DNA from 3 places in the Exiguobacterium sp. s160 genome. Region 3 is predicted to be linked to each of the others. Evidence: riboswitches for the same ligand, from Rfam matches in the RefSeq annotation. Region 3 holds a riboswitch; each other region holds the start of a gene.

The links. A riboswitch is a leader RNA that binds a small molecule or an ion and turns the genes downstream of it on or off. The one in region 3 is predicted to bind thiamine pyrophosphate.
Region 1: linked by a shared signal. The riboswitch ahead of KNO86_RS02410 (Ykof family thiamine-binding protein) and the one ahead of thiW (energy coupling factor transporter S component ThiW) in region 3 are both predicted to bind thiamine pyrophosphate.
Region 2: linked by a shared signal. The riboswitch ahead of thiT (energy-coupled thiamine transporter ThiT) and the one ahead of thiW (energy coupling factor transporter S component ThiW) in region 3 are both predicted to bind thiamine pyrophosphate.

Annotation. Positions count from the first base shown of each region.
Region 1 is NZ_JACSKK010000001.1:462,329-472,857, reverse strand. It holds gene rlmN (dual-specificity RNA methyltransferase RlmN) at 47-1,108, shown strand; gene KNO86_RS02430 (class I SAM-dependent methyltransferase) at 1,147-1,755, opposite strand; gene KNO86_RS02425 (SMP-30/gluconolactonase/LRE family protein) at 1,895-2,776, shown strand; gene KNO86_RS02420 (hypothetical protein) at 2,789-3,055, shown strand; gene KNO86_RS02415 (GTP-binding protein) at 3,167-4,366, shown strand; TPP riboswitch at 4,426-4,526, shown strand; gene KNO86_RS02410 (Ykof family thiamine-binding protein) at 4,609-5,199, shown strand; gene KNO86_RS02405 (ECF transporter S component) at 5,192-5,767, shown strand; gene KNO86_RS02400 (ABC transporter ATP-binding protein) at 5,760-7,103, shown strand; gene KNO86_RS02395 (energy-coupling factor transporter transmembrane component T family protein) at 7,085-7,819, shown strand; gene KNO86_RS02390 (DUF1643 domain-containing protein) at 7,834-8,424, opposite strand; gene KNO86_RS02385 (lytic transglycosylase domain-containing protein) at 8,453-9,136, opposite strand; gene KNO86_RS02380 (CPBP family intramembrane glutamic endopeptidase) at 9,223-9,918, shown strand; gene KNO86_RS02375 (alpha/beta hydrolase) at 9,851-10,529, opposite strand, start outside.
Region 2 is NZ_JACSKK010000001.1:58,681-69,209, forward strand. It holds gene fmt (methionyl-tRNA formyltransferase) at 1-836, shown strand, start outside; gene rsmB (16S rRNA (cytosine(967)-C(5))-methyltransferase RsmB) at 823-2,154, shown strand; gene rlmN (dual-specificity RNA methyltransferase RlmN) at 2,159-3,244, shown strand; gene KNO86_RS00315 (Stp1/IreP family PP2C-type Ser/Thr phosphatase) at 3,253-3,987, shown strand; gene pknB (Stk1 family PASTA domain-containing Ser/Thr kinase) at 3,993-5,942, shown strand; gene rsgA (ribosome small subunit-dependent GTPase A) at 5,985-6,872, shown strand; gene rpe (ribulose-phosphate 3-epimerase) at 6,876-7,532, shown strand; TPP riboswitch at 7,553-7,653, shown strand; gene thiT (energy-coupled thiamine transporter ThiT) at 7,727-8,302, shown strand; gene KNO86_RS00340 (thiamine diphosphokinase) at 8,299-8,886, shown strand; gene rpmB (50S ribosomal protein L28) at 8,945-9,133, opposite strand; gene KNO86_RS00350 (Asp23/Gls24 family envelope stress response protein) at 9,386-9,748, shown strand; gene KNO86_RS00355 (DAK2 domain-containing protein) at 9,771-10,529, shown strand, end outside.
Region 3 is NZ_JACSKK010000002.1:460,232-470,760, forward strand. It holds gene KNO86_RS08275 (AAA family ATPase) at 1-683, opposite strand, end outside; gene KNO86_RS08280 (hypothetical protein) at 777-1,469, shown strand; gene KNO86_RS08285 (hypothetical protein) at 1,543-2,283, shown strand; TPP riboswitch at 2,331-2,430, shown strand; gene thiW (energy coupling factor transporter S component ThiW) at 2,497-2,982, shown strand; gene KNO86_RS08295 (GNAT family N-acetyltransferase) at 3,011-3,487, opposite strand; gene KNO86_RS08300 (VOC family protein) at 3,606-4,028, shown strand; gene KNO86_RS08305 (VOC family protein) at 4,028-4,426, shown strand; gene KNO86_RS08310 (LTA synthase family protein) at 4,515-6,332, shown strand; gene KNO86_RS08315 (VOC family protein) at 6,368-7,252, opposite strand; gene KNO86_RS08320 (putative quinol monooxygenase) at 7,267-7,551, opposite strand; gene KNO86_RS08325 (MMPL family transporter) at 7,655-10,309, opposite strand; gene KNO86_RS08330 (MarR family winged helix-turn-helix transcriptional regulator) at 10,313-10,529, opposite strand, start outside.

The DNA of each region.
Region 1 (10,529 bases), on a different contig from region 3:
TCCGCTACAATGGTACGTATGCGGATTAGAGAAAGGACAGGTTAGAATGAAATCATCTATATACGGGTTGACGTTCGATCAGCTCACAAACGAGTGCACGGAAGCAGGATACGGTGCCTTCCACGCACGTCAAGTCTGGGACTCGCTCTACATCGATCGAGTCAAATCGATGGACGCGCTGAACGTCCGTGACGAAGTACGCGATTACTTAACTGAGAAATACGTCATCTCGACACAAGAACTGTTCGTCAAACAAGAAGCGGGCGATGGGACGGTCAAATTTTTACTTAAATTGCATGATGGTCACTATATCGAGACGGTGCTCATGCGTCATAAATATGGTCGCTCGGTCTGTGTGACGACACAGGTCGGTTGTAACATCGGCTGCAGCTTCTGTGCGAGCGGCTTGTTGAAAAAGACACGTGATTTGACGGCTGGTGAGGTCGTCGAGCAAATCATGACTGTCCAACATTTCCTCGATGGAGAAGGAGAAGGGGACCGCGTCAGTCATATCGTCGTTATGGGAATCGGTGAACCGTTCGATAACTTCGATAACTTGGTCGACTTCTTGCGCGTCGTCAAAGATGAGCGTGGTCTTGCAATCGCTCCACGTAAAATCAACGTGTCGACGAGTGGTCTTGCGGACAAGATTTATAAGTTTGCTGACCTCGATTTACGCATCAACTTGGCGCTCTCTCTGCATGCGCCAAACGATGAATTACGCACACGTATCATGAAAATCAACCGGGCGTTCCCGCTTGATAAACTCATGCCGTCGATTCGCTATTACGTCGAGAAGACGAATAAGCGGATCACATTCGAGTATATCTTGCTCTCGAAAGTGAACGATTTACCGGAACATGCGGAAGAACTCGCGGACTTGATTGAAGACATCAAGGACAAGTCTTACATCAACTTGATTCCATATAATCCTGTCAACGAGCATATCCAATATGAGCGAAGCACACCGGAAGATATCATGGCGTTTTATGATATCTTGAAAAAGCGTGGTGTCAACACAGGTGTCCGTCTCGAACATGGGACAGATATCGATGCAGCTTGCGGTCAGCTCCGCAGTAAGCATATGAACGTCGAAGGCGCGAAGTAATCAAATGGCCTCTCCGAATTTTCGGGGAGGCCATTCGCTTATCGTTTTTGTCCGACATATTGAATCACAGCTGATTCGCCGTGATGCAGTGTTCCTTCTTCTCGCCAAACGACCATCTCGTGCAAAAGAATAGGTATGAAATCGTCCTCTAGTTGGTGGAACATCTCTTCGGTGTACAGAAGTGAGACGTCTTTTGGTCCGCCTGTCCCGTAAGCGAGTTGATTTGTAGAGTACACTTCAGTCAGAAATACGCCACCAGGTCGTAGTGTTTTTTGAATACCGGCGAGCACCTTTTCTCTGACTTGTGGTGGAAAGTGGCCGAAGATACAGATGACTAGGTCATACGTATCTTGCGACCAGACCGCTTCATTCAAGTCAATCTGTTTCGTCTGAAGGGAGACGTTTCGTGAAGTCGCCAAGCGCTTCGCTTTTTCGAGTCCCACTTTCGAAGTGTCCCACATCTCGACGTCGAAGCCGAGCGTGGCGAGCCAGACTGCGTTTCGACCTTCCCCCTCAGCGATGGCCAATACACGTTTTCCTTCGATCTGATGAGAGGTGATCCATTCTTGTAAAAACTCGTTCGGCTCTGTCCCATACACATAATCCTCCGAGCTAAATCGTTCATCCCATTTAGACAAGACATTCACTTCCTCTCTACTTTTCTTTCACTATAGCAAATCGAACCAGTGACGGTGAAAATCCATCACGATTTTCCGAATTCATGCATAGTCCAGATGGGAGAAGGGAATAGATTTCTGAACTAATGGATAGAGTGGAGGCTAAGTAATGGAGAGAGTAGATGCGTCGTTATGGATTCGGGTACGAAATACGCTTGGTGAAGGTCCTTGTTGGGATGCTGAGTTAAAGCGTTTTTATTGGGTAGATATCGAGGGTCATACGTTATGGTGGTATGACGAGCGAGAAGACGAGATTTCTTCATTCGAGGTCGGAAAACAGGTCGGTTTTGTCATACCAAAAGTTACGGACGGTGTCGTCCTTGGATTGAAAGATGGAATCTATGAATGGGATGAAATTAATCGAGATCTAAATAAGATTGTCGAGCTGGATGACCCTGATGGTCGATTACGTTTCAACGACGGGAAAGCCGATCCATATGGTCGTATTTTCGCAGGTACGCTCCATCTTGAGGATGAAGAAAACCAAGCGACATTGTATCGAGTCGATCGAGATGGAACGACGACATCACTCATGGATGAATTGACACTTTCGAACGGGTTGACATGGTCTCCTGACCATTCCGTTTTTTACCATATCGATACACCGACTGAAAAAATTCGGAAATATGATTTTGATTTGAAGTCAGGAACGCTCTCGAACGGAGAGGTCGTAATTGATTTTTCAGAGGAAGAGGGCTTTCCTGACGGGATGACGTCCGACTCTGAAGGCTGTCTATGGGTTGCACATTATGCTGGTGGAAGAGTGTCACGTTGGGACCCGTCGACAGGTAAAAAATTATTGGAAGTGCATGTTCCTGCACCGAATGTCACCTCATGCGCCTTTATCGGGGATGGGCTTAATCGATTAGCCATCACGACGGCTCGCGAAGGAATGGATGAGGAGGCGCTTTCCGAATATCCGGATGCGGGATCAGTATTTATCGTCGACACAGAAGTGAAAGGGATGCCATTGTATCGTTTCGGTCGCTGAGGAGGAAATACGATGGTGAAACGACTGTTGGTTCGAGCAGGTATTGGGTTGGCAGTTGCAGCAGCAGTTAAGATGGGGATTCAAAAGTTACAAGAAAACCGAGCGCGTGAAGAAGACCATTCTTACCTCGACCCGAAGTGGGATGAGGTGCCGAGCGTCGATTCAGACAAAGATGAGGACGAGGTCGGATTGACTCAACTCGACTCGATTTATCGGGCTGAATGGCAGGCGAACGCTTATCCGCGCTCGGAAGCCGAAAGAAGGGCACTTGAAGAATAAATACCCACACGTTCAAAAACACGTCGATGGACGTGTTTTTTTGTTGACAAAAAGATGTTACCATTTCATTATATAAAAAGTAATCATTACGATTTAAATGGAGGATATATTATGAAACGTATTCCAATTACAGTACTCTCGGGGTATCTTGGTAGCGGCAAGACGACGCTGCTTAACCACATCTTACATAACCGAGATCATAAGAAATATGCGGTCATCGTGAACGACATGAGTGAACTGAATATCGATGAAAAGTTGATCGAGCAGGGAGGATTCTCCCGGACCGATGAAAAGCTAGTCGAGCTCTCGAACGGATGCATCTGTTGCACGCTCCGAGAAGATTTGTTGACAGCCGTCTATGAATTAACGAAAGATCGCGAGCTCGATGGCATCATCATCGAGTCTTCTGGGGTTTCAGAGCCGATTCCCGTTGCGCAGACATTCACGTATGCCGACGACGCGCTCGGGATCGATTTGACGAGCCGTGTCTATATCGATGCGATGGTCACTGTCGTCGATGCGTACCGCTTCTTCAAAGATTTCAATTCCGGTGAATCGCTTATGGAACGCCAACAAGCCGTCGATACAGGTGACGTACGTGAAGTCGTCGACCTTCTCGTCGACCAAGTCGAGTTTGCGGACATCATCGTATTGAACAAGGCGGACAGGGTATCTGAAGAAGAACTGCAGGAGATGAAGGGCTTACTGAAAACGCTCAATCCGAGCGCAAGGTTGTTGACCTCGACCTACTCGAATGTGGTGTTAGACGACCTACTAGACGTCCAGTTGTTCGATTTTGACCAAGCGATGCGCGCTGCAGGTTGGATTCAAGAACTCGAGTCGGAAGAACATACGCCGGAAACGGAAGAGTATGGCATCAGTTCGTTCGTTTACCGTCGGCGTCGACCATTCCATCCTGAGCGTTTGATGAATTGGATGGAACATTACCCTGAAGAAATCGTTCGTGCCAAAGGTTTCTTATGGATTGCGACACGAAACGACCTCGCTTGTCTGTTTTCACAGGCTGGGTATGCATCAACGCTCGAACATGCGGGTCGTTGGTTAGCGACACTTCCGGATAGTGAACGAGAGGCTATGTTTGCAACAGAACCTGAACTGCGTGAAGACTACATCGAGCCGTACGGAGACCGACAGAACGAATTGGTCCTCATCGGTCAACGAATGGACCGGGAGACTGTCGAGCGGTCACTTGACGCTTGCTTGTTGACGGATGAGGAGATGGAAACATCGTGGGATACGCTCCATGATCCGCTCCCGGGCACAGGTCAATTCGTCACATATTCAGATTGACCGTTTACAAAAGATTAAAACATCGCTATACTGTGACTGCATAAGTAACCGCATATTAATGACTGCACTAGGGGTGCTTCGGCTGAGATGAGAGCATGGCTCCGATCCCTTATAACTCGATCCAGATAATACTGGCGTGAGGAAGTGCGGCACTTTCTCTATGCAAGTTTGTATAGATTTTGTTGCTGCATTCTCATGAATGCGGCTTTTTTTATGCAAACACATTTAGAGGGGGAAATAGAATGAATGAATCATGTGGTACGAGTCCGATTGTCGGGTTTCGATTCACACTAAGCCCGATGACAGACGATTTTGTCGGGACAATCAAAGGTGCACTAAAACGAACGGATCTGTCAGGTGTGTGGAGACATACGGATGACGTGTCGACGGTCATCCGTGGACAAGTCGAGCATGTGTTTGACGTCGCTCGAACGGTCTTGAGTCTTGCTTCGGAAGAAGGGAAGCATGTCTCAATGAGCGGAACGTTCTCTGTCGGTTGTCCAGGGGATTCGGCGGGAGATGAGGTACTCAAGGCTCCGAGCGAACCATTAAACGGTGCATCAAGAGACCAGTACGTGTCATCGCAGTTCGCACTCTATCCGATGGGTGCTGACGATTACATGGAGCTTATCTATGAGGAAATCGAACAAGCAAAACAGGCTGGTGTCTATAACGAGTCGATGCATTATGCATCAGGCATCCATGGGAACTTAGATGACGTGTTCTCATACTACGAGGCGGCCTTTAAGCGGACGCGCGAAAAGAACCGACACGTTGTCATGACGGTGACGTTCAGCGTAAATAGTCCGTCACATGGAGGGCGACATGCTTAAATCGTGGAAATTGAAAGAAGTCGTCCTTGTCTCCGTACTATCTGTTGTCTTCGCGGTCGTCTATTTATTGTTCGTTCATATCGGTAACTTGTGGGCAGGGTTGATCGGTCCCATCGCCTACGAGTGGATCTTTGGCATCTGGTTTATCGTATCGATTATCTCCGCATACATCATTCGTAAACCGGGGGCGGCATTCATCTCAGAAGTGATGGCCGCAACGATTGAGATGTTGATTGGCAATGCCATTGGGCCACGCATCATCTTGGTCGGCATCGTTCAAGGTTTAGGGGCAGAAGCCGTCTTTGCGATGACGGGCTATAGACGTTATGAGCTATGGGTACTCATGCTTGCCGGATTTGGGTCGGCTGTCACGAGTTTCGTCTATACATATTTCATGAGTGGGTTCGCGATGTTAGAGCCAGGCTATGTGGCGACGATGTTCGGGCTGAGAGCCGTCAGTGGGATGGTCATCGCTGGAATCGGTGGGAAGTTGCTCAGTGACCTATTGCTGAAGACAGGATCACTTCGCGGTTATGCGATTTCACGAAGTGGGAACGTCCATGGTTGAGACAGAGTCACTTCATTTTCGATTCCCAGAGAGTTCTGAGGCGATTCTTGAAGACGTGACCGTTTCAATCCGTCAAGGTCGTACGATTCTTAGTGGGGCGAGCGGAAGCGGGAAATCGACGCTTCTCGCGCTATTCAACCGTCTCTATCCGGAGAATTGTGACGGAATCCTTGATGGTAGACTCGAACTACTTGGACGATCATACGACGACTATGCACCTGGCGAGATCAATCAGCAGGTCGCAACGGTGTTTCAAGACCCGGATACGCAATTTGTCATGGAGCGGGTGGAAGAAGAACTGATCTTCACACTTGAGAACTTGTCGACACCTGTCTCAGACATCGAACAACGCGTGACGGAAATCCTCGAATCGTTACAGTTGAGTGATTATCGAAACCGCAAAATTGATTCGTTGTCAGGCGGACAGAAACAGCGGATTGCTGTTGCTTGCGCTTTAGTCGGAAGGCCTCAGTGGCTACTGCTCGATGAACCGTTGACGCATCTAGACCCAGTGACCGCGCAAGAATTTGTAAAATGGCTCGACAAAATGAAAGACCTGAATGTCATTGTCGTCGAGCATCGTCCTCATCTATGGGGAGATTACTTTGACTGGCATATTGAGTTAGAGCGAGGGTGTATCGTTAGGCATGAATCATTCCGTCCGGTCGAGGATTTTGCATTCGTGAAGTCGAACGCGTCACTCTCAGCTATTCAACGCTACAAGGTTAAAGAGGTCAGACGTGATTCGTTTCAGCTTAAGGAAACGTTACTTCATGTCCGGTCAGGAGAAGTGATTGCCGTTCTCGGTCCGAATGGGAGCGGGAAGTCGACATTTTTGAGAAGCTTAACAGAACACGATCATCGGGTCGGGCTCGTGCCACAATCACCAGAACATCTATTTTTTATGAACTCCGTTGAGCAAGAGTTGCAGTTTGGTCACGAAACATCAATTGAGACCGTGATATCTGACATGGAGCTTCATAATCAGAGATTCCTCCATCCGTTATCCCTTAGCCATGGTCAAAAACGGAGGCTCGCAGTTGGAATCCAGTCGCTATCGAATAAGCAATTGCTTGCATTCGATGAACCGACTGCAGGTCAGGACGAAGCGTCACTCCATGCACTCGAGGCGCTGATGAAGCGGCATGCGGAACAAGGGCAGACCATCCTGTTCGTAACCCATGACCTATCGTTCGCCAATATCGCCAATACGTTCTATTTGATGAAGGATGGGGAACTTTCGGGACCGTTCGGGGATGAACTATGGCAGAACACAGAGATGCTCCTTGATTATCGATTGCAAGGGAGGGGAGAACGATGTCACTCCATGACATGAATCCGACGGTGAAGTTTGTGACATTGACGTTCATCATGTTCGGTCTGGCACTGTTTTACAATCCTTGGACACCGCTCGTCATCATTGTCGGTACGCTACTGATTCAGCTGGTGGCAACAGACGTATCGTGGAAGAGATGGGGAATGTTCTTAATTCCATTTCTCATCACGGCGATCGGTACGTTTTGGACGACGCTCGTGTTTGGGAAAAATCTTGAGGGAGAGTCGTGGATGACCATACTCGGTCAGGACATCACAATCGAAGAGAGACGTGTCGCCGTTGCCCTCAGTCTTCGCGTTTTGGCGTTCACGGTCCTCTCCCTTCTTTTCATATTTACAACGGATTCAAAGCGATTCGTCATGAGTTTGATGCAACAGGCGAAGTTATCGCCGACAATCGCCTATAGTGCCCTGGTCGGGTTCCGTTTCATCCCTTTGTTGCAGCGTGAGCTGCAGCAACTCCAATATGCACATCAGTTGCGAGGAATTTCGCTCAACACGAAATGGGAACGCCTTCGGCACGTTCCAAAATTACTGTTGCCACTCCTTGCAGGTTCAATCCGTCGAGCCGAACGCATCGCCTTTTCGATGGAAGCAAGAGGGTTCACGAGTGGAAAACGAACGATTTATGACAAGGTTGAGGTCAAATCAAGTGATTTTGTTTGGTCAGGTGTATTACTCACGTTATTTGGAATCGCCATCTGGGCGGGCATATAAAAAAGGAAGGTGACTCACATGGAGTCATCTTCCTTTTTCGTTTCCTTCACAATCCGAAACTTTGGTTTTACCGATTCATTGTTGAACGCCTCGAGTACCGTGTTCTCGTTGGCCATACGAATCTGTTGCGGTTCGCCTTTAGCAGTCGTACCGATACAGTACATATTCGACTCGTAATCGGCAAAGAGCGATTTATAGGATGTCGCATGGTGCATCAATCGACCAGGCGAACCCCAACCGACGATGATCATCCCGCCGCTCGCCTCCACCTCTTGTAACGTCTCTTCGACATAGTGATAATTCGTCTCGTCGAGCTGCGATTCCACATATGGAAGATTATCATTGATGGCAAGTGTTGGCACGAGGCTGATGACACGCATCTCCCGAATCGGTTGCGACAAATGATTTTGCATCAACATATAAGCACGTTGCGTTGTCGTACCTGATAAAAAGGCATCGCTCATACGCGGTGAATAGATGATGACGGCACAAATCACTCCATCCTCGACATCCGTGAACTCATACGTTCGCATATAACGTTTCGTTTTGTCTTCGTTGAAAATCGATTTTACGCGGATGGTTACTTCTTCTATATGCGTATTCATTTCCATTCCTCACTTTTTCATGTAAACATCAGCCGAGTGTCTTAAACCACTCGACGTATCGAATCGTATAATAGGCGACATGTTGACTAAACGTGTCCCGCTCATCCGGGATGACCGTCACACTTGATTCATAATTCTCATAGTATGTCATGACATCAGTGACATACTGCTCACTTCGATTGTACTCGAAGATGGCGTTCCGTATCGATGTGACTGAATCCGTCTTTTTCCCGCCGTGTTCACTTAAATAATACGCCGCCGTATGGGCAGAATCAACAAGACTATGCGGGTCTGCCTTGCCATCGCCATTTCCGTCACGCCCGAGACCTCCGTATTGATCGATTAAAGCCAGATCTGTCAGATCGACTTCGTCTTCTGGAACATCGCCTTTTTGATCATCCGTATCATATTCCCAACCTAGCCAAGTGCGAGGCATAAATTGAAATGGTCCGATTGCGCCAACAGAGGAGCGCATCGAAGAACTGTGTGAGAAGATCGTCTCGACGCGATGTACAGCAGCAAGCAGACGCCAATCCACGTCATATGCCTCCGCGGCGTCCTGATACACAGCGAGATTAGCGTTTGGTACACCGTGCTCGCCATAATAGGTTCGATACAATCCATTGTTTACTTTATCATGTTGACCGAACCAGCCAATTGCCCCGAGCAAAAGCACGAGTACAATGATGAAACCGGTCAGTCGCAGCATCATACGTTTCAAGATACCGCCTCCTAGCTTTTAGACAATACCCGAATAGTGTAGCATATAGCTAAGAGGAAGGACAGGAGTGGATATGGATGCTCGAACGATTGATTTTCACGGCAATTATTGGATACATGTTGATTGTCCAAATCTTTAACGCAAAACTGATTCGTCCATTGATTGAGACGAAAGGACGGACGTGGGTATACGACCAAACCGTTAAATCAGCATGGGGACTGACCTTGTTGATTGTAGCTCTCATTTTCTTATTTCAAGTACCGCCATCTGAAGTAGGTTTGACATTTTCGCCAGAACCAGGCAACGAACAAGCGTGGCAAGTCTTTTTCCTATCATGTATTCTCGTCACAGTGACACTCGTTTTTTACTTGTTAGTCAAGACCTCATCCCGACTACGACGTGTCCTACGCCCGTACTATGAGCTTGATTTAGAAAAGCTTCTCCTGCCTAGAACGAAGAAAGAGGAACAGGAATGGAGTGCCGTCTCGGTCACAGCAGGTGTGACCGAAGAGTTCATCTTTAGAGGCGTTCTACTTTATACGATCACACTATATATCGATGGGTCGAACGTCACTTTTGCACTAATTGGCGGAGCTCTCTTTGGCATCGCGCATGCCTATCAAGGCGTCAAAGGAATCTTGACGACGGGCATTGTCGGTTTCGGTCTTGGTCTACTATATTTAGGTATGGGTGTCTTATGGCCGGTCATGGTCTTGCATGTACTGCTTGACTTGATTGCTGGACCAATCCATGTCGGTGCAAAAAGCGATTGACTGCGTCTTCATATGCAGGGGCGTCCTTGATCATACAATCTGTATGTTCTGCTCCGTCAATCAAGAGCAAATCGTTTAGGCGGTTCAACGCGTTCATCTCGACTGACATCCACGTCGGGACAAAATCATCTTTTGAGCCGTGTACGAATAAGATTGGGGTCGTCGTTTCAGTGACGGCCTTTTTTGGTTGTACTTGCTTCATGGTGAACCCGGCACGAGACCATAAGAAATAATTGATTCCGGGAAGGAAGAACTCTGCAGGTATCCGATGCAATTCTTTCAATTGGTATCGCATCAATTGCCCCATATCGTCAAACGGACATTCTGCGATGACAAAATCGACGTCTGTGAGCGGAGTCGTTTGAAGGACCGTCGCTGCACCCATCGAGACTCCGTGAAGACCGATTTGTTCGACTGTTTCATTCGTTTTCAACCATTCGACCCAATCGATCATATCGATTTTTTCATGATATCCGTAAGAAGCATAAACGCCTTCGGATTCCCCGTGTGACCTTAAGTCGACAGCAAGCAAGTTATATCCGAGACGATGGAACATGGCGAGATGAGGCGCCATGAAGCTATGTGAAGCGGTATAACCATGTACAAAAACA
Region 2 (10,529 bases), on a different contig from region 3:
TCGGACGAAAACGTGAACTGAAACCAACGCCTGTGAAAGAGTGTGCACTCCGTCATGGCATTCCTGTCTTGCAACCTGAGAAAGTTCGCACGGATTATGAAGAAATTTTAGCGTTACGTCCGGACCTCATCGTCACGGCAGCGTATGGTCAAATCGTGCCGACTGCATTACTCGAGGCACCGTCTCACGGAGCAATCAATGTCCATGCCTCGCTACTTCCGAAATATCGTGGAGGTGCCCCGATCCATCAAGCGATCATCGATGGTGAGTCGGAAACAGGTGTGACAATCATGTATATGGTCGACAAATTGGACGCAGGTGACATGATTGCCAATACGATTGTTCCGATTGAAGAAATGGATACGGTCGGAACGTTATTTGATAAACTGGCTGTAGCAGGAAGCGATCTTCTCATCCGTACACTTCCAGCTTTCTTAGAAGGATGGATTGAAGCGGTCCCTCAAGATGAGCGGGATGTGACGTTTGCACCGAACATCAGCCGTGAGCGCGAACAAATCGACTGGGCTATGGGTGGGGAAGCCATCTATAATCACATTCGCGGGATGAATCCATTCCCGACTGCCTATTCGACACTTGACGGCGAACGCGTGAAACTGTTCATGGGAGAGAAGACGACGGGTGCAGGTCAACCTGGAGAAGTCGTTCGACTTGAAGAGGACGGATTCGTCGTGGCGACTGGGAACAGCGTTGCCATTAAAGTGACGGACTTACAACCAGCAGGGAAAAAACGAATGGATGGTGCGACCTTCATGCGTGGAGCTGGACAGAAGTTGCGTGTTGGTGACCGATTAGGAGGAACTCATGAACGTACGTGAAGCAGCGCTTGATACGCTGATAAAAATTGAACAAGGCGGCGCGTATTCAACGATTGCCGTCAATGACGCATTAAAACAAAAGAAAGTCGCTCCAAAAGATGTCGGTCTGTATACCGAACTCGTTTATGGGACACTCAGTCGAAAAGGAACGTTGGATTACATCTTAAACGATCGAATCCGTTCGCCGAAGAAGCTCGATAAGTTCGTCCTTCCGCTTCTTCGGATGAGTGTATATCAACTCTTTTACCTCGATAAGGTGCCAGATCGCGCCGTCTTACACGAAGCGGTCGAAATCGCGAAAAAACGAGGACACCATCTCGGAACGAGTAAATTCGTGAACGGGGTGTTACGTAACGTTCTCCGTGAAGGGTTCCCTGACTTTAGCGAATTGACAGATGCGGAAAGAATCTCAATCGAACATAGTCATCCGAAATGGCTCGTTTCCGATTGGATTGACCTATATGGGGTGGAAACGGCAGAAGCCATCTGTCAATTAAACAACGAACCGGCTCCTGTCACGGTTCGCGTCAACCGTAAACGCGCGTCTGTCGACGACATGATGAACCGGTTGGCCGACTTAGGAGTCTTGACGTCACGCTCTGAACTATCAAGCGACGGACTCGTCGTCGAATCGGGCAACGTCCATTCGACCCCGTTCATCGAGGAAGGTCTCTTATCGATTCAAGATGAGAGCTCGATGCTTGTCGCAGATGCCCTCGGTGTATCGAAAGATGATCAGATTTTAGACGCATGTGCCGCCCCTGGTGGGAAAGCAATGCACACGGCAGAACGGATGGAGAACGGATCGCTCACAGCGCTCGATTTACATCCACACAAAGCGAAATTGATCGACCAGCAAGCCAAACGTCTTCACATCAATGGAGTGACCGCACTTGCCCTTGATGCTCGTCTGGCAGGTGAACGGTTTGAAAAAGAGAGCTTTGACCGTATTCTTCTAGATGTTCCTTGTTCGGGTCTTGGTGTCATTCGTCGGAAGCCAGATATCAAATGGACGAAAGACAAAGCCCAGTTAGAAAACTTACCGAAGATTCAACGACAAATCATTGATGCCGTATTGCCACTGCTCAAACCAGGTGGTACGCTTGTTTACTCGACATGTACGATTGATCCGTCCGAGAACGAGACGCAGGCTGACTATGTATTGTCAAAAGGATTGGTGTGGGACGAGACGTTAAAAGAACGTCTCCCGCAATCTGTTCGTCCGATCATGACATCGGACCGTGCTGAATTAAAACTATTACCGACGACATTCGGGACCGACGGCTTCTATATCGCCGCATTTAAGAAAGAGGTATAAAACAATGAATCCAAAAGCAGTAGAAAAGAATCCACTTTTAGGCGCAAAACCGTCACTTTATTCGTTGACGTTCCCTGAACTTGAGGCGTGGGTCGTGGAAGCAGGAGAAAAATCATTCCGTGCGAAACAATTATATGATTGGATGTACGTCAAACGTGTCACGTCATTCGACGATATGACGAACGTTCCAAAAGCACTTCGTGACCAATTACAAGAGTCGTTCCAACTGACAACGTTGAAAGAATTGGTCAAACAAGAATCGCAAGACGGTACGATCAAATTCTTGTTCGAACTTCAAGATGGCTATTCAATTGAAACGGTTCTCATGCGTCACGAGTACGGGAACTCCATTTGTGTCACGACACAAGTCGGTTGCCGAATCGGCTGTACGTTCTGTGCCTCAACACTCGGTGGGTTGAAACGTAACTTAGAAGCTGGTGAAATCACGGCACAAGTTCTTGATGTACAGCGCGCCCTAGATGCGACAGGCGAACGTGTTGATTCGATCGTCGTCATGGGAATCGGTGAACCGTTTGATAACTATGATGAGTTGATGCGCTTCTTACGTACGGTCAACCATGATAACGGCCTTAACATTGGTGCCCGTCATATCACGGTATCAACGAGCGGAATCGTTCCAAAAATTTATAAGTTTGCTGATGAAGGTATGCGCATCAACTTCGCCATCTCTCTTCATGCGGCTTCGACAGAACTACGTACACGTCTCATGCCAATCAACCGTGCGTTTGACTTGAACAAATTGATGGATGCCGTCCGTTACTATACGGAGAAGAGCGGTCGTCGCATCACGTTCGAATACGGATTGTTTGGTGGCGTCAACGATACGGAAGACCATGCCCACGAATTGGCTGACTTGTTGAAAGGCATCAAATGTCACGTCAACTTGATCCCAGTCAACCACGTATTGGAACGCGACTACGTACGCACACCGAGAGCTCAGATCTTTGCCTTCGAAAAAGTGCTCAAAGACCGCAATGTGAACGTGACGATTCGTCGCGAACAAGGTTCGGATATCGATGCTGCTTGTGGGCAACTTCGAGCGAAGGAGCGCGAACAAGAAACGAGGTAATCAGAAAGATGGAATTAGCATTTCGAACAGATCGTGGACAAGTACGCACACAAAATGAAGATGCAGTTTTAATCTTAGGCGATGCCTTCTCAGGAATTGCGCTCGTTGCCGACGGGATGGGTGGACATGCAGCGGGAGAGGTCGCGAGTCAAATCGTGATTGAAGAGTTTCGGCGGGCTTTCCCGTCTCTCCCGTCGACACCTGTCGACATTGAACAATGGTTCCGCCATCACATTCATTTGGCGAATGAACAAGTGCTGCAGTTTGCGAAACAGTCGAATCTCGTCATGATGGGAACGACTGTGGCGGCCGTTTGTTGGAACGGAGAGACGGTTGTCATCGTTCATATCGGCGATAGTCGTGTCTATGCTCTGCAAGCGAACGAATTAAGACGTCTTACAGAAGACCATTCTTACGTCAACGTGCTCAAACAGCTCGGTGAATTGACGGAAGAAGAGATGCGCGTTCATCCGAAACGAAATGTCATCACCCGAGCGATCGGTTCAAGCGAACAAGTCGAGCCTGACGTACAAGTGCTCGCTGACCCTGAGTTTGATGTGATTTTAATTTGTACGGATGGATTGACGACACATTTGACCGATGGGGCGATTCAACACGTTTTACAACAAGCTGTATCGGCTGAACAAAAAGCAGATCAACTGATTGCGGAAGCCAACCAATTGGGAGGGAGCGACAACATTACGGTCGCCCTCGTTCAATTCACAGATAGAAAGAGAGGATGAATCCGATGCGAAGCGGAGAACGAATCAACGATCGTTATCGGATCGAACAACAAATCGGCAGCGGAGGCATGGCAAATGTCTACCGGGCTCATGACGAGATTTTAAACCGAACCGTCGCCATCAAGGTGTTGCGATCTGAATTCTCACATAACGAACAATTTATACGTCGGTTCGAGCGAGAAGCCCATGCGGCTACGAGTCTGAACCATCCGAATATCGTCGCCATCTACGACGTCGGCGATGAAGATGATCTATACTATATCGTCATGGAGCACGTCGATGGCGTGACGTTAAAACAATATTTGCAGGAAGAATACATATCTGTCGATGAGGCGTTGCGCATCATGGGGCAGATTTGTGATGCGATTGATCACGCCCATGCGAACCGAATCATTCACCGGGATATCAAACCACAGAATATGATGATCGATCAGCATGGAAACGTGAAGGTGACCGATTTTGGGATTGCTGTCGCGATGTCGAATGCGACGTTGACGCATACGATGTCTGTCCTTGGTTCTGTCCATTACTTCTCACCCGAGCAAGCTCGTGGGAAATTTGCGGATGAAAAATCGGACATTTACTCGCTCGGTGCTGTCTTGTATGAATTGTTGACGGGTCGTGTACCGTTCATCGGCGAGACGCCGGTCGCGGTCGCCCTTCAACATTTGCAAGATGACCCGATTCGACCGATGGACTTAAATCCGAATGTTCCACAAGCGCTTGAGAACTGTGTCATGCAAGCCTTGTCAAAATCACCGGGAGCCCGACATGCATCGGTCGCAGCCTTTAAAAAAGATTGTATGACCGCTTTGAGCCGTGAACGTGCCAATGAACCGAGACGACTCTCGGCAAATCAAAACGAGTTCGACCAGACGCTCGTCATGGCACCGGTCATGACGGAAGAAAAACAAGATGTGCCGGTGACACCACCACCGGTCACGCCACCAAAAGAACAGGAACCGGAAGAGGTTCCTGTGAAAAAGAAGAAACGTAAATGGTGGATTTGGATTTTACTCATCGTTCTATTGATCGGTGGAAGCATTGCCGCTTACGTGGTCGCCGATGAGATGTCTCGTTCCGTCGTGCCGGATGTCGTCGGCATGAGTATCGGGGATGCGACGACAGAACTTGAAGCTTCCGGGTTTGTCGTCGAAGTGACAGAACGGGCGAGCGATGATATTGCGGAGGGTGAAGTCATTTCGCAAAACCCGCAAGAAGGACGTAAACCGAAACGCGGAACGACCGTGACGATTGTCGTATCGGCTGGAAAAGAGACGGTCGAAATGCCGAACGTAGAAGGTCTTTCGCAAACTGCTGCGGAACGTATGTTGAAAGACTTAGCATTCAGCGACCTTGAAATTAAAACAGAAGCTTCCGAAACGGTGAATAGCGGAGACGTGATTTCCCAATCGGTCGACCCAGGTGAAGAGGTCGTTCCTTCAGAGGTGACGGTCACACTCGTCGTGTCGACAGGAAGCAACAAAGTGGAACTATCGAACCTTGCTGGGTACACGTTCGACGAAGCATCTATTTATGCTGAACAGAACAAACTGAAAATCGTGAAGCGGGATGAATTTTCGACAAGTGTTCCTAAAGGTCAAATCATCCGTCAACTTCCGACAGCCGGGACAGCAGTCGACCCGGGAACGGAGCTCACGGTCATCGTATCGGAAGGCGTTGAACCGACCGATATTTCGATTGAACGTGAAGTGACTGTGGAAGTCGAACAACCGGACAAAGACAAGAAACCGAAGACGGTCGAAGTCGTGATTCGTACGGTTGACGCACGTGGTGAGATTGAGGTGCTTCGTGATCAAATCACAGAGACGACAACGTATTCGTATACGCTCGTCATTGCCCCTGACGAAGTCGGGACGGCGACGATTGAAGTCGATGGTGAGATTGTCCGAACAGATTCAGTCACATATGCACAAGCTGAAGAGGCACAATAAAGAGGTGACGGTGTCGTCACCTCTTTTTTAAAGGAGGTAGTCATAATGAAAGGAACAATCATTCGCCTTCAAGGCGGGTTTTACGATGTGATGACCGAGACGAATCAAGAGATTCGTTGTCGGGCTAGAGGGAACTTTCGAAAACGCAACATCTCACCGGTCGTCGGCGACGATGTAGTGATTCAAGATCAAGAAGATGGGACCGGCTATATTTTAGAGGTGGAAGAGCGTCAAAACCACCTCGTTCGTCCGCCGATTGCTAATATCGATCAGGCGTTCCTCCTCTTTTCAGTAAAAGAACCGGCGTTTTCATATCATTTACTCGATCGTTTCCTCGTACTCATCGAGTCAAAGCAAATTCATCCGATCATCGTCTTGACGAAGATGGACTTGCTCGATGAACATGAAGTCGAGCCGATACAAGAAGCGATTGCACGTTATCGCGCCATCGGGTATGACGTGATTGAGACATCGACAGAGCATGCTCACGGAGTGGATGAAGTGCGCGGTCTTTTCAAAGAGAAGACGAGTGTCTTCGCCGGTCAGACCGGTGTCGGAAAAAGTTCGTTACTTAACGCCGTCGCGCCAGAGCTCGAGTTGGCGACAGGGGAAATCTCTAAATCACTCGGTCGAGGAAAGCATACGACGCGTCACGTGACGTTGATTCAATTAGCGGATGGTCTTGTTGCCGACACACCTGGATTTTCAAGCTTGGAGTTTCCTCAGGAACTTGAGGCAGATGAACTCAGGTGGTGCTTCCCTGATTTCGTCGAACGCCATGACGATTGTAAGTTCCGCGGATGTGCTCACCTGAATGAACCGGGATGTGCCATCAAACAAGCCGTTGAAAATGGTGAAATCGCTTCAACAAGGTACGAGAATTATGTTACCTTTATGGAGGAGTTAAACGATCGAAAACGGAGGTATTGACAGATGATTAAAATTGCACCATCTATTTTAGCGGCCGACTTTGCCAATTTGGAGGCGGAAGTGAAAGCCGTCCAAGAAGCGGGAGCGGACTATATCCATTTTGACGTCATGGACGGACAGTTCGTGCCGAACATTTCGATTGGTCTACCGGTCCTCACAAGCTTGCGTAAAAAATCAGACATGGTCCTCGATGTGCATTTGATGATTGATCAACCGGAACGCTATGTCGAAGACTTCGTGAAAGCGGGAGCGGACATCGTGACCGTTCACGTGGAAGCGACGAACCATTTGCATCGCGTTTTGCAACAAATCAAAGCGGCTGGCGCAAAATGCGGAGTTGTCTTGAACCCGCATACACCGCTCTCGACGATTGAGCACGTGCTTGCGGACGTCGACATGGTATTGCTCATGACCGTCAACCCAGGGTTCGGGGGACAAGCCTTCATCGAATCGGTCGTACCGAAAATTTCAGCACTCAGTCAGCTCCGCCAAGACCGTCAGCTTGATTTTGAGATTGAAATCGATGGTGGTGTCAACGCGGAAACGGCAAAATATTGCATCGACGCAGGGGCTGATGTCCTTGTTGCGGGATCAGCCATCTATAATCAATCAGATTATAAAGCAGCCATCGATAGCATTCGTGGCGCATCTCGTGTATAATCGACGATAGAACAACAAGATAGAGTCGCAAGGGGTGTCACATGATGTGGCTGAGAGGCATACGCTAACCCTTTGAACCTGTTCCGTTCACACGGACGTAGGGATGTGGCGAAAATGCACGTTGCGAATCCAAGCAGCATGGCGTTTACGTCATGCTGCTTTTTGTCGTTCAACCAAATAAAGGAGGAAGAAAGATGAAATCACGTTTCAAATTACAAGCGCTCATTGAAATTTCATTGTTTGCAGCGCTCGGGCTCATTTTTGATTTGCTCATTCCATACCGTTTGCCACAAGGGGGATCCATCAGTTTAGCGATGCTCCCGATCTTTGTGATGGCATTCCGCCACGGATTAAAAGGTGGTCTCGCGACAGGTGCCCTCGTCGGGACACTTCAACTCTTGTTCGGTGCCTATATTTTCACGCCTGTACAATTCCTGCTCGACTATACGGTCGCTTATGGTCTCGTCGGAATGGCCGGGGTGTTCGCGGGGCGTGTGAAGCAAGCTGCGAGCAACGGGGCGACGAAGACGCTTGCCACATATTTAGTACTCGGGGCGCTCCTGGGTTCGATGTTACGATACGCGGCGCACGTCATCTCGGGAATTGTCTTCTTTGCTGAATATGCAGAAGGTCCGGTCGTCGCCTATTCACTCGGCTACAATGCTACGTATATGGCACCATCCTTTGTCATCTCAGCCATCGTGTTAGTGCTCCTCTTCACGACAGCACCACGTTTCACGCGTGTGGCGACACGGGATCTCCGTCAATGAATATATTGATCGTCGCGGCGAGTCCGGAACCCATTCCGGACTTACCGCGTGATGCCGATTTTGTCATCGGTGTCGATGGTGGATATCAAAGATTATTAGATGAAGAGATCATGCCAGACGTCGTGGTCGGGGACTTTGATTCGTTTAAAGGACTACCGCCTGAGGAGGCGCTACGCTATCCTTCGGAGAAAGACGTGACGGACTTAGAGATTGCACTAGCGTTCGCGAGAGAACGCGGGGCGACACGGATGGATGTATATGGTGGCTTAGGCGGACGCATCGATATGACGTTTGCGAACGTCGGCTTACTTGAAGCGTATCCGGAGATGGTTCTTCACGGAGAAGGTCAAACGGTTTATCTCGTGAGAACAGGTAGCGAGGTCATTATGAAGCGAGACGGGCACTATCTTTCCTTCATGCCTTGGAAGACGGCCACGATCTCGATTGAAGGTGTCAAATATCCACTCGACCATCATGAGGTCAAGAGTGGGGAGGCGTTGACGATTTCGAATGAATGGACCGAAGCGTCTGCCCGATTGACGGTCCATCAAGGAATGGTTCTCGTCATGATCATCAAAAAATAAGCAAAAAAAAAATCCCATCGGCGAATGCCGCTGGGATTTATTCGTTCGTGTATAAGTATTATACGCGTTCAACGAGACCTGATTTAAGTGCGCGAGCTGAAACCCAAACGCGTTTCGGTTTACCGTCAACGAGAATACGAACTTTTTGTACGTTTACACCCCAAGTACGTTTTGTCTTGTTGAGTGCGTGCGAACGGTTGTTACCTGATTTAGGTGATTTACCTGTTACGTAGCATTTACGTGCCATGCGTTTCCCCTCCTTTTTTATGTGGGTTCGTCCTAATAGACACTCGTTTATATTAGCACGGCTTTTTTCCCGATGCAACTAGAAAATCGTACCATGACAAGAAAAAAACTTGACATTACTCTCAAGGATTTGAATAATGAATGAGGTTATCGCGTTAATTGACCGAGTTTCTGGAGCAGGTTCTTTTAATAACTAGGTACTTATTGTAGAATGTACATTAGGAATCATTCCGAATAAAGGAGGCTACTCCATATGGCAATTGAAATGAAGACAACATATGGCAATATTGACATCACAAGTGACGTCATCGCGACACTCGCAGGTGGTGCGGCGATGGAATGCTTCGGTGTGGTCGGCATGGCTTCACAAGCACAATTGAAAGACGGCATTGCTGAATTGTTAAAACGTGAAAATTATGCACGTGGTGTCGTCGTACGTCAAGAAGACGAAGACGTACATATCGACATGCACATCATTGTAAGCTACGGAACGAAAGTATCTGAAGTTGCATACAACGTGCAGAGCCGAGTGAAGTATACGCTTGGAGAAACTTTAGGATTAAACGTTTCGTCGGTAAATATATTCGTTCAAGGCGTTCGTCTGACGAATGACTGACGAAAACGGAGGAGGATTTGGTGTGGGTTTAAAACGTTTAGATGGATTGGCGCTCTCAAACATGATCGCGAACGGAGCGGCCAACTTGAGCCAAAACGCAGATTATGTGGATTCGCTTAACGTCTTCCCGGTTCCAGACGGAGATACGGGAACGAACATGAACTTGACGATGACGTCGGGTGCGAAAGAAGTAGCAGCGATGAACTCATCAGATATCGCAGAGGTGTCATCGAAGTTTGCTCGTGGACTACTTATGGGAGCACGAGGAAACTCAGGCGTTATTTTAAGTCAGTTGTTCCGTGGATTCGGTAAAGCGGTTGAAGGCAAAGCGGAACTGACAACGGTTGATTTTGCAGAGGCGCTCAAGCGCGGTGTCGACACGGCATACAAGGCGGTTATGAAACCGGTTGAAGGAACGATTTTGACGGTTGCTCGTGAAGCGGCCGACGAAGCGCTCCTTGCGTCAGAGTCGACAAGTGATTTCACTGAATTTATGAAACGTGTCATCGCAGAAGCGAAAGCATCGTTAGACCGTACACCGGACTTGTTGCCGGTATTAAAAGAAGTCGGCGTCGTCGACTCGGGCGGTCAAGGTCTTCTCGTCATCTACGAAGGATTCCTTGCAAGCCTTGAAGGAAAAGAACTCGAGAAACCACATGCACCTGTCATGGATGCGTTGATTGAGGCAGAACATCATGCTCATGCGGCACAAGGGTTCATGTCAACAGAAGACATCGAATTCGGCTACTGTACGGAGATCATGGTTCGTTTCCAAGACGAT
Region 3 (10,529 bases):
TCTCGTGTCGCATGGACGAGCCCGAGTAAATAATCGAGGACGTCATCTTGAATCGATACTTGCTTCACTTCCTCCTGGGCATAGCGTAACTTGTCTAACGTCGCGACCGCCTCCACGGTTTTCCGTGTTTGACGCATGACTTGCAAGAGGAGCTCCCGTTCTTCCGCGACATCAGGGTAACCGACCGGAATTGAAATCAAGAAGCGATCGAGCTGGGCATCCGGTAATGGGAACGTCCCGGTCGATTCGATCGGGTTTTGCGTCGCGATGACGAAAAATGGTTTCTGCATCGGATATGTCTCTCCCCCGATGGAGACTTGCCGCTCTTCCATCGCCTCGAGCAAGGCAGACTGCGTCCGTGGAACCGCTCGGTTAATTTCATCGATCAAGACGATATTCGCAAAGATTGGTCCTTGTCGATGGTCGAACGTCTGCGTCTGCATGTTGAAATAATCTGCACCGATCACGTCAGACGGTAACAAGTCGGCCGTGAACTGAATCCGAGAAAATGCCCCGTCGAAGCTAGCTGCAATCGTTTTGACAAGTAACGTTTTCCCCGTACCCGGAACATCTTCTAACAAAATATGTCCTTCCGCGAGTAACGCGGTACAACAGAGGCGTACGACATCCTCTTTGCCTAAATACACCTCGTTCAACTGTTTGATGACCTGCTCCATGCCCATATGACGACCTCCATTTTTTGTCTTAATCAAACTTTACCTTTTTATGGTAAGATAAACAACAAATAGTCTGAAAATTCAAAAGGAGGTGTCTTCTTGCGCTGGACGAACAAGTTTCTTCTCCTGATTGCCACCACACTTCTTGGCACGTTCACGATGATAGTGATTGCGACGAGTGTATTCGAGTGGCTCTATAACCCGGAAACGATACCGGTCGAGGAAAATAATAGTCCTCCGACTGATCTCTTATCGGATGAAGATGATGGAATTTTAATTGGTGAATCCAAAGCAGATTACCCGTTTGAATTGGATCCTCAAGAAGGAAAACATAACTTTTTTGAGGGAATCACGGGATCTGGAGAATCCACACGACGAAATCTCGGGTTATTCGTCGCTTTGCTTGCGCTCGGTTGCCTGTCCTTTTATATCTATCTAAAACGGAAACGACGTGTGGTTCGCGCACGAGATCATGTTGATTCAAACACAGACCCGCTTGTCGAATCGCTACAACACGAAAACGCTTCGTCCGTTTCGACGCTCACAGCGTTCACGAACGTCCCGATTCGCGATGCACTGATCGCATTCAACCAATCTCTCGTACCAGCCAAGCGATTGCGTGCTCATGAGACACTGCAAGAGTGGTTCCAACGCATCGATTTACCGATGAACCCGTCCGTTTATCATGCGGTCCGCTACGGCACATCCTCAGGAGTAACGATTTCTGAAGAAGACACACTCCACTTTAAGAATACACTCGATTCCTACACAACACGCCCTCACCCCGAGTGAGAATGTGCACAGGTTCTGCTTTTTCGTCATGAATGATAAAATGGGGGAAAATGTAAGTTTAGGGGATGAAATCATGAGACGATGGGCGATATTCGGATTAAGTGCACTTTTACTGACGGGTTGTACGGATACGGTGGCAGACAATCCGATCCCGATCGAATCACCCGATGAACCCATCACTGAATGGACGCGCGAAGACTTTAAAGACGTCTATGACCAATATGAACAAACACAACCGCTCCTCGCTGCGCTTGAGCAACAAGGCATCGAACCGTTCCGCGAGACGTTTGAACGCGTCATCATCGCCGGTAATGGTCTCGAGCACACATATGCGGATATTTATCCGTTCAAGCTTGATGACGGGACGTACGCCACGGTATTCGACAGTCAGGACGGGACGTTGATCAACGGTTCCGAGTCGCTCGCACCACTCTTTTGGCAAGAGGAATCTTTCCTTCAGTATGTCGAAGAGATAGAGAATCGAAAATTCGGAACGAGTGCCCCACCTACCGATGTCGTCCTCACGCAGGATGAATTCCAAACGGTCTATGACCGCCATGCCTACACGTCAGCCCTCCTCGTCGAACTCGATGAAGCAGGTGTCGAACTGGCGCGGGAGCCGATTGACGATGTGATTATTGCCGGGAATGGCGTGACCGAAGTCACTGCCGACTTGTTCGTGTTCGATGTCGAGAGCGGGTATGCCATCGTATATGACCAGGATGGAGAAATTTTAAAAGGTCCCGAGTCCATCTCACCGCTCTTTTGGAGCGAGAAGGACTATGAGGACCTGTTAGCCAAGAATGAGGGATAATTCCGTCCCTTCTTTCCGATTTTAGTTATGCTATACTCAAATCAATAAACGACCACTAGGGGAGCCTTCGGGCTGAGACGGCATGTTGCCGGACCCTTCGAACCTGATCTGGCTCATACCAGCGTAGGGAAGTGGCTTGGGATACGCCTCTGTATATCCACGCCATTTTTCCGTCTGGAAACGTGGCGTTTTTATTTTGAAAGGAGATTATTCATGCGTATTCAACAACTCACTTGGATGGCGATGCTCGTCGCCATCGCCGTCGTCGGGTCGATGTTCATCTCGATTCCCACAGGTGTCGCCCGCGCTTATCCGATTCAACATATGGTGAACGTGATTGCCGCAGTTACCGTCGGCCCAATCGGAGCCGTTCTCGTCGCTTTCGTGACCGGGCTCATTCGTGTCATGACTGGCACGGGGTCACTGCTCGCATTCCCCGGTGGCATGATTGGTGCATTTCTTGCCGGCATTTTCTTCGTACGCACGAACCGCGTCTATGCGGCCGCTCTCGGAGAAATCATCGGGACTGGGGTTATCGCTTCGTTGATTGCCGTCCCGTACGCAAAACTGTTGATGGGTTCGACGTTCGGTGCATTTTTCTTTTTCCCGGCGTTCCTTGCCTCTAGTTTGACGGGCGCGCTTCTCGGTTGGCTCGTCTTGTCGCGTGTCAAACAGTTGCGACCGAGCATACTCAAATAACGTATTTTGATTTAGGAATCCGACCGACTCATGACGGTCGGGTTTTTGTGTGATAAACCCAGATTGCTTCGCCGTTCCATTCATCGATCAAGCCGCTGTCGATAAACCCGTTCTTCGCATAAAATTGTTTCGCGGCTTCATTCTCTTGATGGAGGCTCAGAATGATATCATTCACATCGTATTGTGTCTGGATAAATTCCACTGCGATGCGTAGACACTTCGTCCCGACGCCTTTCCCCTGTTCGTGTTGATCAATCATGAAACGGTCGAGCCATACGTAACGTTCTGACTGGTTCTCCGCTCCGACCATCATAAAGCCAACCGCTCGCTCGCCTTCATAAAATGCAAAGCTCTGCCAATTGTATTTCGTATCCTCGACCATCTCTTGAAGCGATTCGGCATTCGTCTCGATGAATCGAGATTGTTTCTCGTCCACTGTCAGGGCGATGACCGCCTCTCGATTGACTGCATCAACCGGTTGAATCGTGATTTCGTTTACTTTCATACATTCACCTCATTGATTTTCTCTCTCTTTCATACGCTTTCTCCCGTAAAAAGTTTCTTCCCCCGTATCTTCGAAAGCATGCATTCGCTACACTAATAAGAGAAAAGGAGGTTATCACATGTTCCGAATCGGAAGTATCTTCATTCCCGTATCAGATGTAGAACGGTCCCTACACTGGTATACCACTTATTTTGATGCTCAAGAAATTGGTCGCTGGGAAGGAGGCATCGGTTTGTGTCTACCAGACGGTTCGACTCAGCTCGGATTGATCCAGACCTCGTCACCGCAAGCCGCAACGTTCAAAGATGCGTCAGGACAAGCCCATGTCTATTTCAACGTCATTTGTGAAGACATCCAGTTCGCGTATCAATCGTTCGAACAAGCAGGGTTGATTGCGACACCGCTTCACGATTTCGGAGGCATGTCCTGTTTTGACGTAGTGGACCCGGATGGCCATACGATCAGTCTTATCTCGGAAGATATGACTTCCCCGTTCCACCGCAATCGCGTGAACGACCTACAAACGAAAGGAAAGTCTTAATGAAACAAATTCACCATATCTGTATCCAAACCCCAGATTATGCCGCATCAAAGTCATTTTACGAAGCGCTCGGTTTTGAGCTCGTCCAAGAATCGCCAAACTTCCACACACGTGACTTCAATAGTTGGCTCAAACTCGGGGATTTTTATATCGAGCTCCAGACCGCCAAAGTCGATGAAACGTTACAAGACTATTCGAAACATGCGGCCGGTCCCGTCCATTTCGCCCTCTATGTGGATGATCTCGAAGCGGAAGTCGCTCGACTCGAACAGCTCGGTGTCACGTTCTTGCCGAAGCACGGTGGCAACATCTACTTCGTCGTCGACGGTCATTTAAGTAAACTAAAAGCACCGGAAGGAACCATCATCGAATTGCGCGATACGTTTCTGATTAACTGAGGCCCCGTGCCTCTTTTTTTGTTGGACACATCTTCACGTTTCCCTCACTCACCTCATCGGGAATGGGTATGAAAAGGATGTGTTGTTCATGATCAAATATCTCGATTATTGGATCTACTTGTCACTCTCCCTGGTAAAGCTCTTCTTTTTTAGCTGGTTGACCGCGACGGCGTTCGACTTCTCGTTTTTCCTCATCAATTTGGCGACGATTCTGCTCCTGACGAGCTGGGCACTTGCCGTGTCTTATCCGATCCGCCGATGGATTTTATACGTTTCTTTATTCCTGCATAGTACCCTACTCGTCTCGGACGTCTGGTACTATCGCTATTTTGAAGACTTATTATCTGTCGCCTTACTGTCTGATATCGGACAGATGGGAGATGTCGGGGGTGGCTTCTTGACGCTCATCCGCCCGATTGATGCGTTCTTCTTCATCGACCTCATCATTTACGGTTTAATTTTACGTTACATCAAACGGCATCCTGTCCGTGAAGCGAAGCGGAACGGAAGACGATTGGCGCTCGCCGGCTTCACTCTCGGATTTCTTCTCTTCACGATTCCACTCACCCTCAGTTATCAGCGCGGGGAAAAATGGATCGCAGACGACCCAATCTCGAATATGCGTGAATATTATCATCTCGGTTTTTGGGGCTATCACGCGATGGATGTCGCCCGAGGCGTCGAACGTGCCATGGGATGGAACGAAGCCCTGACAGACGAGGAGCGTTCTCAAATCCAAGCACTCTCTTATCAGGAATTAAGTGCCCCGAGTCCGGATACGAACGTCATCGTGCTACAACTCGAATCGTTCCAAACTTCCGTCATCGATCAACGCATCAATGGACAGGAATTGACACCGAACTTAAATCGATTGCGACGTGACATGCTTTACTTCCCGAACGTGTATCATCAGACGCATGAGGGGCGGACATCCGATGCGGAGTTCATCGTCAACACGTCACTCTACCCTGTCAAATCCGGTTCGGTGTACACACGTTTCCCGGGAAATCAATTTAGCGCGCTCTCACAGTCCTTGAACGAGGCAGGCTACGATACGGCAGCCATGCACTCCTTCCGTAAAGACTTTTGGAATCGGGATGATTTTTATGAGAACATCGGGTTCAATCATTTCTTTAGCGACAAAGACTACCCCGACCAAGGCATCATCGGGATGGCACTCAACGACCAGGAATTCTTGAATACGTCCGTCGGATTCATGGAAGAGTTGGATGAACCGTTTTATGCGTTTTTAGTCGCATTGACGAGCCATACACCGTACGACATTCCGGAGGACGAGAAGCGATTGGACCTGTCGGAAATTGAGGACCCGCTTCTCGAAAACTATTACCATACCGTTCATTTCGTCGATGCGGCGGTCGGTCAGTTCATCGAACGATTGAAACAAGATGGGCTGTGGGATGAGACGCTTCTCGTCATGTATGGTGACCACGATAGCGGTCTGACGGCACCTGGAGAAGAAATGGCTACCATCGAAGAAGTGGACTCAACGGTTGACGCATTCCAACTTGACCGTGCTGTCCCTCTCTTCATCAAACCACCTGGATTGATGACAGGAGAAGTCATGGAGGCAAGTGGCGGTCAAATCGATATCGCACCGACGATTCTTGATGTACTTGGGATCTCTCCGGCATATATGCTTGGCGACTCTCTCTTGAATGATACGCCGAATTTGACCGTCTTTCGGACGGGCGCTTTCCGATATGAAGACCATTACTATGAACCAGACTTGACCGAACGAGCAGGTAACGGCACGTGCTATTCCGTCGAGACGGAAGAACCGGTCGCATTCGATCGATGCGCTCCATATATCGACCGTGCGGCCAGTCAGCTCCGTCTCTCGGATACCATCATAGAGAAGGATGCCCTCTCACAAATGAGTCCATGAAAAACCTCCCGAGCTATTTGTCTCGGGAGGTTTGTTTAATAGGCTTTACGCAACGTCGCGATATCGAGTTTTTTCATGGGCAGACACGCCTGTACGACTTGTTCAATCTGCTCTTGCGAACCGACCGTCATCATCTCTTCCATTTCCCACGGAATGATTTGCCACGAGACGCCGTATCGATCTTTCAGCCAACCGCATTCCTCTGCTTCCGGTACAGCCGATAACCGCTGCCAGTACGTATCGACTTCGTCTTGTGTCTCACAAAAAGCGATGAGCGACTGTGTTTCATCAAATGAAAACATATGATTTTCATTACTGTCCATCACGACAAATTCTCGACCGGATAAGACGAAACGGGCATAGTTGATTTTCCCGTCGAGCTCGTCGCCATCTTCTTCCGTGTATCGTACCGTATGTCCGTCCAGTACATACGAATCTTTGAAAATGGAAATCCAATCATTCATCGCCGCCTCGGCGCGACCGAATGCTTCCTGGACAAACAAGAGGCATGGCGTCACGAGCTGAATGTCCATCCCCCCATCATGCATGACTTGCCAAGAAACCCCGTAGCGGTCCTTCAACCACCCATAACGCTGGCTGAAGTCGTACGTATCTAATGGAATCAAGATTTCCGCTCCGTCAGATAATCGTTCCCACAGCGCATTGATTTCTTCTGTCGTCGGGAGGGATACCATATAAGAAACGGACGGATTTCGTTCTTTTGTGGTACCTCCCCCGAGTAACTGAAAGAACTGTCCAGCAAGTGATAACGTCACAATCGTCGTCTCGCCCGCTGGCGAGCTTGAAAATTTCGTCGTATAGTCGACAAACGAATCTGGAAAGATGGATACATACAACTCGGCGATTTCCTCGACGTTCCCCTCAAACCAAATACACGGGATCACAGGTTGCGTAATCAAGAGAAAGTCTCCTTTCAGACTTCATGCAAACGATAGACGTCACGCACGGCGAGAAGCTCCCCGGCTTCGTCACGATATGCCTGATAATGCGACGAATGGATGTGGTGATCGAGCGCCTCTTCGTCTTTGTACTTTTCATAGAAGACAAACGTTCCTGGTGCATCGATTGCTTCGTGAAGAACGTACGCAAGACATCCGTCTTCCGCTCGTGACGGTGGAATCACACGATGCAATGCCTCACGTAACGCTTCTTCTTTACCAGGATGGGCTTTCAAGATTGCAGTAATGACGATTTCCATACAGTATTCCTCCTTCGATAATGGACCTGCCTTTCTGTTCCCGAATCTACCGCAATCTATCCCAAAAAACGGATATCTCATCGTACGAGACATCCGTTTCTGTTTATGACTTTTTCTTTTGTCGGAACGGCCACCAAACACCGTCACCGAACGAAATCGTAATGGCTGGAATCAAGAGTGGCAATACAATCAATCCGTATAGCAACAGACCAGTAATGACGATGGTCGCAATCTGAACGAGACTGAGCACGCCTGACGGAATCATGGCGCCGAACGTCCCGGCTAGAATGACTGCGGCGGTCATAATGACGGTACCCATCTTCGTCATCGAATAGACGAGCGCATCACGGACCGTCTTCCCATTGATTGTCTCTTCCCGGAATCGATCCAGTAGGAAGATGGAATAGTCGATTCCAAGTGCAATCAACATGACGAATCCGAAGAACGGAACGGCCCAGCTGATTCCGTCATAGCCAAGACCTTCCACAAAGATCAGCTCTGTGATCGCTGCTGACGTATAGTACGTCAAGAGAAGCGAAGCAATCATATAGAGCGGCATGATCATCGAGCGGAACAATGCCGTCAAGACGATGAACAACGTCACGAGCATGATGGCTACCGTCCGATTGAAGTCGTTCGTTGACGTTTCATTCAAATCGCTGTTGATGCTTGAGATACCTGCGTATCCGATGGTCGCATCTGCATATGGTGTCCCCTTAACAGAGCGATCCATCGTCTCTTTAATCGTCTCGACGACATCAATCGCTTCTGGTGAGTATGGATCCATCTCCAGTATCACCTCGAGCTGAGTCGCTGTCTCTTCATCAAAGACATAGCGTTCGACGGCAGGGGAGAACTCATCTGATGTGAGTGTCCCTTCAGGAAGATAGACACCTGTCTCACGGAGCGAATCTGCTTCACTCAACTGTTGCAAGAACGAAACCGCTTCGCCAAGGCCCGACTCGATTTGTCCTAATCCGTCGTTCGCTTCGCCAACACCTGTCGCGAGTTGCGATAGTCCGGTGCTAAGTTCACCAACCTGAGACCCTTGCGCATTCAATGCGGAGGCGGCTTCACTGATGCCCGATTCGATTTGTGTGAGCCCTGCCGACACTTGACCGAGCTGTCCGACTGCAGCAGGGATGTTTTGAGTCGCTGTCAATCCTTGGCCAATGAGTCCAAGCTGACCATTCAACTGATTCAGCCCAGCTGCTGCTTCAGTAAGTGGCGCCCCTGCATCGGTTGAACCGCTTGGCAATTGTCCGACGACCGCGTTCAGCCCTTGCTCAATTTCATCTAATCCGGCCTGGACATCACCGAGACCCGTCTGTGCGTCAGACAAGCCTTCACTGAGTTCACCGAGTTGCGTGTCGACATAGAAATCGTCGATGACTTCACCAGTCGGGCGTGTGAGCGCACGCACACCGCTCACTCCATCGACTTTTTCGAGCTCACTTGCGAACATTTCAATGTACGGAACTTCCGATTCTATAATGGCTTGATCTTGTTTCAAAATGATTTGTACCGGAAGGGATTCCCCTTGACCGAACCCTTCTGAAATCAAATTCAATCCACGAACCGAATCGTACCCGTCTCCAATCTCATCGACCGTATTGAACGAACGGGCATCGTCATACGTGAACAGGACTGGCACCGTAATCAATCCAACGACCAAAATCGATACGAACGGGCGATTGACCGACAATCGACTCAATCCAGCCCAGAGCTTGCTATCATGATGCTCGCCTGCTTTCTTCGATGGCCAGAACAGTCGTTGCTTGAGCGTCGCCATAAAGAATGGGACGACCGTGAAGAGAATCAACAGTAACACCGCAATCCCGACTGCGACGGCGACGGCTGATTTGAAGATCGGAAAATCTGCAAATCCGATGGCCGCAAAACCGACGAAGACCGCGAGCCCACTGATCAAGACCGTCCGTCCTGCCGTCTTATATGTGTTGACGATTGCGTCTTCAATCGCATGCCCCGCACTCAGCTCCTCTTTGTAACGGCTAAGAAGTAGGATACAGTAGTCTGTCCCAATCCCGAACAAGATGGCCACGAGGAATATTTGTGTGTAGTTCGATACCGGGAATCCGAACCAATCCACAAAGAACGCGACAAACGATTGGCTCAATAAATACGTGAAGCCGACCGCGATGAGTGGAATGAACGGTGTCACGATAGAACGGAACACGAGGAGCAACAATCCAAAAATCAATACGACCGTGATGATTTCCGTCTTTTTCAATCCTTCTTGGGCACTCAAGTTCACATCATTGTTAATGATTTCTTCCCCAGTGATATATACTGTTTCCTCTTGAGGAAGCACGTTTTCACGGACATCATCAGCAAACGCATTGATTTCTTCTGTCGTACCTTCGACCGTGATCGGGACGAGGACGATGCGTCCGTCTTCTGAGACGAGCTGTGCCTCTGTCTCCTCACTTTCAAACGGATCGAGAACATCCGTCACGACCGTTTCATTCTGTCTAAGCTCTTCGATGACACGAGCGACATCCGTTCGCTCGGTTTCGCCAATCGACTCGAACTCGTAGACGAACGAGATGGTTTTATCACTTTTCCCGGCCTCATCTAAAATCGCTTGTGCACGCTGAGAGTCCATATCGTCCGCTAGCTGAAAACTACCAGCTTCTTCTGCTTGCTTTGTTAAGTTCGGCGCTACGACAAATAGTACCGCCGTCAATACGATGAGGGAAATGAGGATTCCCCAACGCCATTGAATGATTTTATGCACGTATTATTCCTCCCCGATTCGGAGCAATTGTTTTATTTTCCGGAACGTCCGGACAAATTGCTCAATTTCAATTTCGTCTACTTCTCCATCGATGAGGGATTCTACATATCGATAGACGGCACCGTCCACTTCCTCGACGAGCCGCTTTCCTTCTGAGGTCAATTCAATCAAACGTTCGCGCTGATCCTTGCCACGTCGACTCGTGACAAGTTCTTTTTCG